2 regions of the Streptomyces sp. NPDC091289 genome follow, and region 1 is predicted to be linked to the other one. Evidence: riboswitches for the same ligand, from Rfam matches in the RefSeq annotation. Region 1 holds a riboswitch; the other holds the start of a gene.
What was found. A riboswitch is a leader RNA that binds a small molecule or an ion and turns the genes downstream of it on or off. The one in region 1 is predicted to bind S-adenosylmethionine.

Region 1 (3,650 bases):
ACCCATGTGGCGTTCCGTACGTACTCCCAGCACGACCTGGAAGCGGCCTTCGCCATCGGCCTCGACGCGTAGGCGCCACCGGCGACACACCTCGGCCGGGGACGGGCAGCGCGCCTGTCCCCGGCCGAGGTGTTTCCGTACGGTCGTGCTCGTCCTCAGACCTGCGCGGCCTCGCCGCGGTCCGGGACGCAACGGCCGTCCTCGGTGCGGTACTTCCACTGGGCGCCCTCGCGGACCAGCTCGGCGACCGCGCGCAGGAAGCGGTCGATGTGCTCGTCGGGCGTACCGGCCCCGAAGCTGACGCGGATCGCGTTGAGGGACCGCTCGCCCGGCTCGGCCTCCGGCGCGCCGCACTCGCCCGGGTCCTGCGGGTCGCTGCCGAGCAGGGTGCGCACCAGCGGGTGGGCGCAGAAGAGTCCGTCGCGCACGCCGATGCCGTATTCGGCGGAGAGCGCGGCGGCGAAGTGCGAGCTGTTCCAGCCACGCACCACGAAGGAGATGACGCCGACCCGGGGCGCGTCGTCGCCGAACAGCGAGAGCACCTGCACCTCGGGCACCTCGGCGAGGCCCTCGCGGACCCGGCCCACCAGCTCCTGCTCCCGGGCGACCAGGGAGTCGAAGCCCGCCTCGGTCAGGGCCTTGCAGGCGGAGGCGATGGAGTAGACGCCGATGACGTTGGGTGAACCGGCCTCGTGGCGGGCGGCCGTGGTGTGCCAGTCGACGTCCACACCGCCGTCGGCGCGCCGGGCGACCTTGCGGGACGCGCCGCCGCCGGCGAGGTACGGCTCGGCCGCCTGGAGCCAGTCGGCGCGGCCGGCCAGGACTCCCGAGCCGAAGGGCGCGTACAGCTTGTGGCCGGAGAACGCGACCCAGTCGACGTCCAGTTCGGCGATGTCCACCGGGTGGTGCGGGGCGAGCTGGGCGGCGTCCAGGACGATGCGGGCGCCGTGCGCGTGGGCGGCGGCGGCCAGTTCCCTCACCGGCCACAGCTCGCCGGTCACGTTGGAGGCGCCGGTGACGCAGACGAGGGCGGGGCCGTACGGGTCGCGGTCGGCGAGCGCCCGCTCCAGGGTCTCGACGGCCTGGGCCGGGGTGCGGGGCGCGTTGAGGTAGGTGACCTGGGCGTCGCGCCAGGGCAGCAGGGACGCGTGGTGCTCGGTCTCGTACACGAAGACCTGGCAGTCGGCGGGGATCGCGGCGGCCAGCAGGTTGAGGGAGTCGGTCGTGGAGCGGGTGAAGACCACCTGGTCCTCGGCGCGGCAGCCGAGGAACTCCGCGACCGTGCGGCGGCTGTTCTCGAAGAGGTCGGTGGAGAGCTGCGAGAGGTATCCGGCGCCGCGGTGGACGCTGCCGTAGTACGGGGCGTACGCGGCGACGTCGTCCCAGACCCGCTGGAGGGCCGGGGCGCTGGCGGCGTAGTCGAGCGCGGCGTAGGTGACCTCACCGCCGGTGACGAGCGGAACGGTGACGTCCTGGCCCAGAACGGGCAGCGGGGCACAAACCGACGGGTCGAGGGCAGCGGTGGAGACAGACATGGCGAACTCCCGTAACAGGCAGGCGAAATCAACGCGCCCGCGGATACGCGGCGGCGCGGAGAAGGAAGGAAAAAGGTGCGCTGAAGGAGGGCGGTCAGCCCTAACGCATTCGCTTGCTCACAGAAGGCTCCCTAGGGACCAGGACCCCGGGGGCTGGCATCCACTGGATGCCGAGGGGCCCGCGCTTGCCGCAGACCTCGCTGCCTACGGCCTGGTCTTCACCCGGGGCACCCCGCCACGGACGGAGGGTTGCCGGACAGCGGGCCGGGGCCGTAGTCGCTGTCACTCATGACCTGCGCAGCATCTTGCCATACGTATGCACACGCGCAAGGGCGCAGTCCGGCATCCGGACTGCGCCCTGCGTCACACCGTGTGCGCCGGAGGTATCTCTCCGCCGTGCTCAGGCGTTGCTGGCGGAGATCCAGCGCTCCAGCGCGCGCTTGGCGGCCCCGGAGTCGATGGCCTCGGCCGCGACGAGGATCTTCGCCGCGAGCTGCTCGGTCAGCGTGCCGGGGCCCGGGTCCAGGGCGACCAGGGCCGCCGCCGAGTTGAGCAGCACCGCCTCGCGCACCGCGCCGCCCTCGCCGTCCAGCAGGCGGCGGGCCACATCGGCGTTGTACGAGGCGTCGGCGCCGCGCAGCGCCTCGACCGGGACGATGGGCAGCCCGACGTCGCGCGGGTCGAAGGGCTCCTCGCGGACCGCGCCGTCGCGGACCACCCAGACCCGGGAGGTGGCGGTGGTGGTCAGCTCGTCGAGCCCGTCGTCGCCGCGGAAGACCAGCGCGGAGTTGCCCCGGTCGGCGAGGACGCCCGCGACGATGGGCGCCATCCGGGCGTCGGCGACGCCGACCGCCTGGGCGCGGACCTGGGCCGGGTTGGTGAGGGGTCCCAGGATGTTGAACGTGGTCTGCGCGCCGAGTTCCTTGCGGGCCTTGGCGGCGTACCGCAGGGCGGGGTGGAACTTCACGGCGAAGCAGAAGGTGATGCCCGCCGCTTCGGCGACCTCGACCACCCGCTGCGGGGTCAGCTCCAGGTTGACGCCGAGCTTCTCCAGTACGTCGGAGGAGCCGCTGGCGGAGGAGGCGGCCCGGTTGCCGTGCTTGACGACCTTGGCGCCGGTGCCGGCGATGACGATCGCGGACATGGTCGAGATGTTGACCGTCCTGGCGAGGTCGCCGCCGGTGCCGACGATGTCGACGGTGCGGCCCGGCACCTGGATGGTGTTGGCGTGGGCGTACATCGCGCGGACCAGTCCGGTGACCTCGTCGACGGTCTCGCCCTTGGCCCGCAGCGCGACGGCGAACCCGGCGATCTGCGCGTCGGTGGCCTCGCCGCTCATGATGCGGTCCATCGCCCAGGCGGTCTCCTCGGAGCTGAGGTTCTCGCCGCGCAGCAGGGGGTTCAGGATGCCGGGCCAGGAACGGTCCGCCACGCTGTCGCCGCCGTTCGGGGTCACAACGTTCATGGTCCGCTCCAGGGTCCACAGCCGGTCAGGAATGATGGCTCCACCCTATCCAGCCGGGGGGACCGCGAAGAGCCCCGTCCATCGAATGGACGGGGCTCTCACGGTGGCGATCAGGTAAGGCGATCAGTGGTGGCCGTGGCCCTCGCTGATCTCCTTGTACTCCTCGGGGGTGGCCTTGGGGATCTGGTTCCCCTCGGCGAAGTACCCCTTGCTGAGCTTGGCGCGCAGCTTCTGCACCGGGGAGATCTTGCGCTTGACGCCGTTCTCGTCGACCGCGGGGCCGAGGTCGAGCGGCTGGTACTGCTCGTGCGCCGTGAGCGTGTGCAGCTGCGCGGGGCTGAGCGGCTCGTGGATCTCGACGAACTCACCGTGCGGCAGGCGCTTGATGATGCCGGTCTCGCGACCGTGCAGCACCTTCTCCCGGTCGCGGCGCTGGAGGCCGAGGCAGATCCGCTTGGTGACGATGAACGCGATGACCGGTCCGACGAAGAAGAAGATCCGGACGAACCAGGTGATCGAGTTGATCGACAGGTGGAAGTGCGTGGCCCACAGGTCGTTTCCACCGCCGACGAGGCCGATGAAGTACGCCGTGATCCAGGCGACGCCGAAGCCCGTACGGGTCGGGACGTTGCGCGGACGGTCCAGGATGT
Region 2 (3,650 bases), on a different contig from region 1:
GCGCCCTCCGCCGGGACCTCGGCCTGGCCGCCCGTGTACGTACGGAGGATGGTGGGGATGCGGACCTTGACGCTCATGGTGGGTGCCCTTCTCTTCCTTCGGTCTGGGGTGGTCAGGCGGAGCCGAGGCCCGCGGCGCGGAAGGCGTCCAGGCTCGGCTTGATGGTCGCCGTGGCCTGCGAGGTCGCGGAGACCGCGTCGAGCGTCTTCAGGCCGTCACCGGTGTTCACCACGACGGTGGTGAGCGTCGGGTCGATGACGCCGGCCTCGATCAGCTTCTTCGTCACGCCGAGCGTCACGCCGCCCGCCGTCTCGCCGAAGATGCCCTCGGTGCGCGCCAGCAGCTTGATCGCGTCGACGACCTGCTCGTCGGTGACGTCCTCCACCGCGCCGCCGGTGCGGCGGGCGATGTCCAGGACGTACGGGCCGTCCGCCGGGTTGCCGATGGCCAGCGACTTGGCGATGGTCTTCGGCTTCTGGGGCCGTACGACGTCGTGGCCGGCCTTGAAGGCGGCGGAGACCGGGGAGCAGCCCTCGGCCTGGGCGCCGAAGATCTTGTACGGGCGGTCCTCGACGAGGCCGAGCTTGATGAGCTCCTGGAGCCCCTTGTCGATCTTCGTCAGCTGGGAGCCGGACGCGATCGGGATGACGATCTGGTCGGGCAGCCGCCAGCCGAGCTGCTCGCAGATCTCGTACGCCAGCGTCTTGGAGCCCTCGCCGTAGTACGGGCGGAGGTTGACGTTGACGAAGCCCCAGCCCTCGCCGAGCGGGTCGCCGATGAGCTCGGAGCAGAAGCGGTTGACGTCGTCGTAGTTGCCCTCGATGCCGACCAGCTCACCGCCGTACACCGCGGCCATGACGACCTTGCCCTGCTCCAGGTCGTGCGGGATGAACACGCAGGAGCGCAGTCCGGCGCGGGCGGCGGCGGCGCCGACGGCTCCGGCCAGGTTGCCCGTGGAGGAGCAGGAGAGGGTGGTGAAGCCGAAGGCGCGGGCGGCCTCGACGGCGATGGCGACGACGCGGTCCTTGAAGGAGTGCGTCGGGTTGCCGGAGTCGTCCTTCACGTACAGGCCGCCGGTGACGCCCAGCTCACGGGCGAGGTTGTCGGCCTTGACCAGCTTGGTGAAGCCGGGATTGATGTTGGGCTTCTCCGCGACGTCGGCGGGCACCGGCAGCAGCGGGGCGTACCGCCAGATGTTGTCCGGGCCGGCCTCGATGCGCTTGCGCAGCTCCTCCGGGGAGCCGGTGGGCAGGTCGTAGGCCACTTCGAGCGGCCCGAAACAGGACGCACAGGCGAAAAGGGGGCCGAGCTCGAAACGCTCGCCGCACTCGCGGCAGGAAAGCGCCGCAGCGGGACCGAGGTCCACGGGGGCGGTGGTGGCATTACCTGCGACGGTCTGAACAGCCATGATGGCGGAGGCCCTTTCTCCTCATCTTCCTTGCGACGCATTTCGCCACAAGACGGAATTGGCACCTTCCCCACCGTGACCTCGCGGTCGGCAGGAGGGTTGCCGGGACTTCAACGGGCCGTTCCCTCAGTCCCTCTGGATGAGCTCTATGGCACTGGATCTTCGATCCAGGCGTTTATCTGCGGTCCGACCCCGACATGCGACGGCCATACGCGTTGTTCAAGACTGTAACCGAAGCATCGGACCGTTGAGATAGTCGTCCGAACCGCGAGATGGATCACACACCGCTCACACGCAAGGAGTTCCGACCGTGCTCGAAGAGGTGGAACGCTGGCTGACCAGGCGTTCCTGGTCGTCCGGCGACCGCCCGCTGAACCGGCTCACCGACGCCCGGGACGCCGATCCGCACCGTACGTCGGTGAGCGTGGTGCTGCCCGCGCTCAACGAGGAGGCCACGGTCGGGGCGATCGTGGCGACGATCCGCCGCGAGCTGATGGAGAAGGTACGGCTCGTCGACGAGCTCGTGGTGATCGACTCCGGCTCCACCGACGCCACCGCCGCCGTGGCCCGGGCGGCGGGCGCCCGGGTGGTCCACCGGGACGCGATCCTGCCTCGGATCCCGGCTCTCCCCGGCAAGGGCGAGGTGCTGTGGCGGTCGCTCCTGGTGACCAGCGGCGAGATCGTCTGCTTCATCGACGCCGACCTCAAGGACTTCTCGGCGGACTTCGTCTCGGGCACGATCGGGCCACTGCTCACCGACCCGGCCGTCCAGTTCGTCAAGGCGATGTACGACCGTCCGCTCGGCGACAGCGCAGGTCAGGGCGGCCGGGTCACCGAACTGGTGGCACGCCCGCTGCTCAATCTGCACTGGCCGCAGCTGGCCGGATTCGTACAGCCGCTGGGCGGCGAGTACGCGGTGCGGCGGTCCCTGCTGGAGCGGCTGCCGTTCCCGGTCGGTTACGGAGTGGAGCTGGGCCTGCTGGTCGACGCGCTGCACACCGTGGGCCTGGACGCGCTGGGCCAGGTCGACGTCGGCGTACGCAAACACCGCCACCAGGACGGGCAGGCGCTGGGCCGGATGGCGGCGGCGATCTACCGCACGGCGCAGCTGCGGCTCTCCCGGGGCCATCTGGTGCGGCCCGCGCTGACCCAGTTCGAGCGCGGCGAGGACGGCTTCGTGCCCCGCACCCACGCGGTGGACACGGAGGAGCGGCCGCCGATGCGGGAGATCGCGGAGTACGCGGAGCGCCACGCGGCGTGAGAAACGCGAAAGAGCCGGGGCGGGGGCCGCGGTGAAGCTCTGAGGCGTTTGGGGGCTTCCCGAACGGGCTAGGTTCCGCTACATGGTCTCCGAGCACGCACCCTCCCCGACTGCCCAGGTCCTCGTCGCGTCCAACCGCGGCCCGGTCTCGTACACGCTCGGCGAGGACGGGACGCTCGACGCCAAGCGCGGCGGGGGCGGTCTCGTCTCCGGGCTGAGCGCCGTCGACGACAAGCTGTGGGTCTGCGCGGCCCTCGGCGACGGCGACCGCGAGGCGGTCCGGCGCGGGGTCGGCGAAGCGGGCGTACGAATGCTCGACATCGACGCCGGGATCCACGCCGACGCGTACAACGGCATCGCCAACTCGGTGCTGTGGTTCGTCCACCACCTGCTCTACCAGACGCCCGTGGAGCCGGTCTTCGACGCGGAGTTCCGCCGGCAGTGGGCCTCGTACGAGACGTACAACCGGGCCTTCGCCGAGGCGCTCGCCGAGGAGGCGGCCCCCGGGGCGGCGGTCCTCGTGCAGGACTACCACCTGGCCCTGGTCCCCGGGATGCTCCGCGAGCTGCGCCCGGACCTCAGGATCGGCCACTTCTCGCACACCCCGTGGGCGCCCGTGGACTACTTCCGGCTGCTGCCCGACGACATCGCCGAACAGCTGCTGCGCGGCATCCTCGGCGCGGACCGGGCCGCGTTCCTGACCCGGCGCTGGGCGGACGCGTTCATCGGCTGCTGTACGGAGATCCTCGGCGGCACGGGCCGGACCAGGATCGGGGTGCACGGCCTCGGGGCCGACGCGGACTTCCTGCGCCGCCGCTCGCAGGAGCCGGACGTGGAGGAGCGGATGGCGGCGCTGCGGGAGCAGGTGGGCGAGGGCCGGAAGACCATCGTCCGGGTGGACCGCACCGAGCTGTCCAAGAACATCGTGCGCGGCCTGCACGCGTACCGGACCCTGCTGGACGCCCACCCCGAGTGGCGCGA

Region 2: linked by a shared signal. The riboswitch ahead of thrC (threonine synthase) and the one ahead of ACIQPT_RS11970 (aminotransferase class V-fold PLP-dependent enzyme) in region 1 are both predicted to bind S-adenosylmethionine.

The regions. Positions count from the first base shown of each region.
Region 1 is NZ_JBIVUT010000007.1:294,688-298,337, reverse strand. Features, by position in the region: gene ACIQPT_RS11975 (Lrp/AsnC family transcriptional regulator) at 1-72, shown strand, start outside; gene ACIQPT_RS11970 (aminotransferase class V-fold PLP-dependent enzyme) at 156-1,535, opposite strand; SAM riboswitch class IV at 1,712-1,829, opposite strand; gene trpD (anthranilate phosphoribosyltransferase) at 1,936-3,000, opposite strand; gene ACIQPT_RS11960 (cytochrome bc complex cytochrome b subunit) at 3,124-3,650, opposite strand, start outside.
Region 2 is NZ_JBIVUT010000002.1:31,848-35,497, reverse strand. Features, by position in the region: gene ACIQPT_RS02290 (MoaD/ThiS family protein) at 1-77, opposite strand, end outside; gene thrC (threonine synthase) at 113-1,408, opposite strand; SAM riboswitch class I at 1,427-1,554, opposite strand; gene ACIQPT_RS02280 (glucosyl-3-phosphoglycerate synthase) at 1,719-2,669, shown strand; gene ACIQPT_RS02275 (trehalose-6-phosphate synthase) at 2,752-3,650, shown strand, end outside.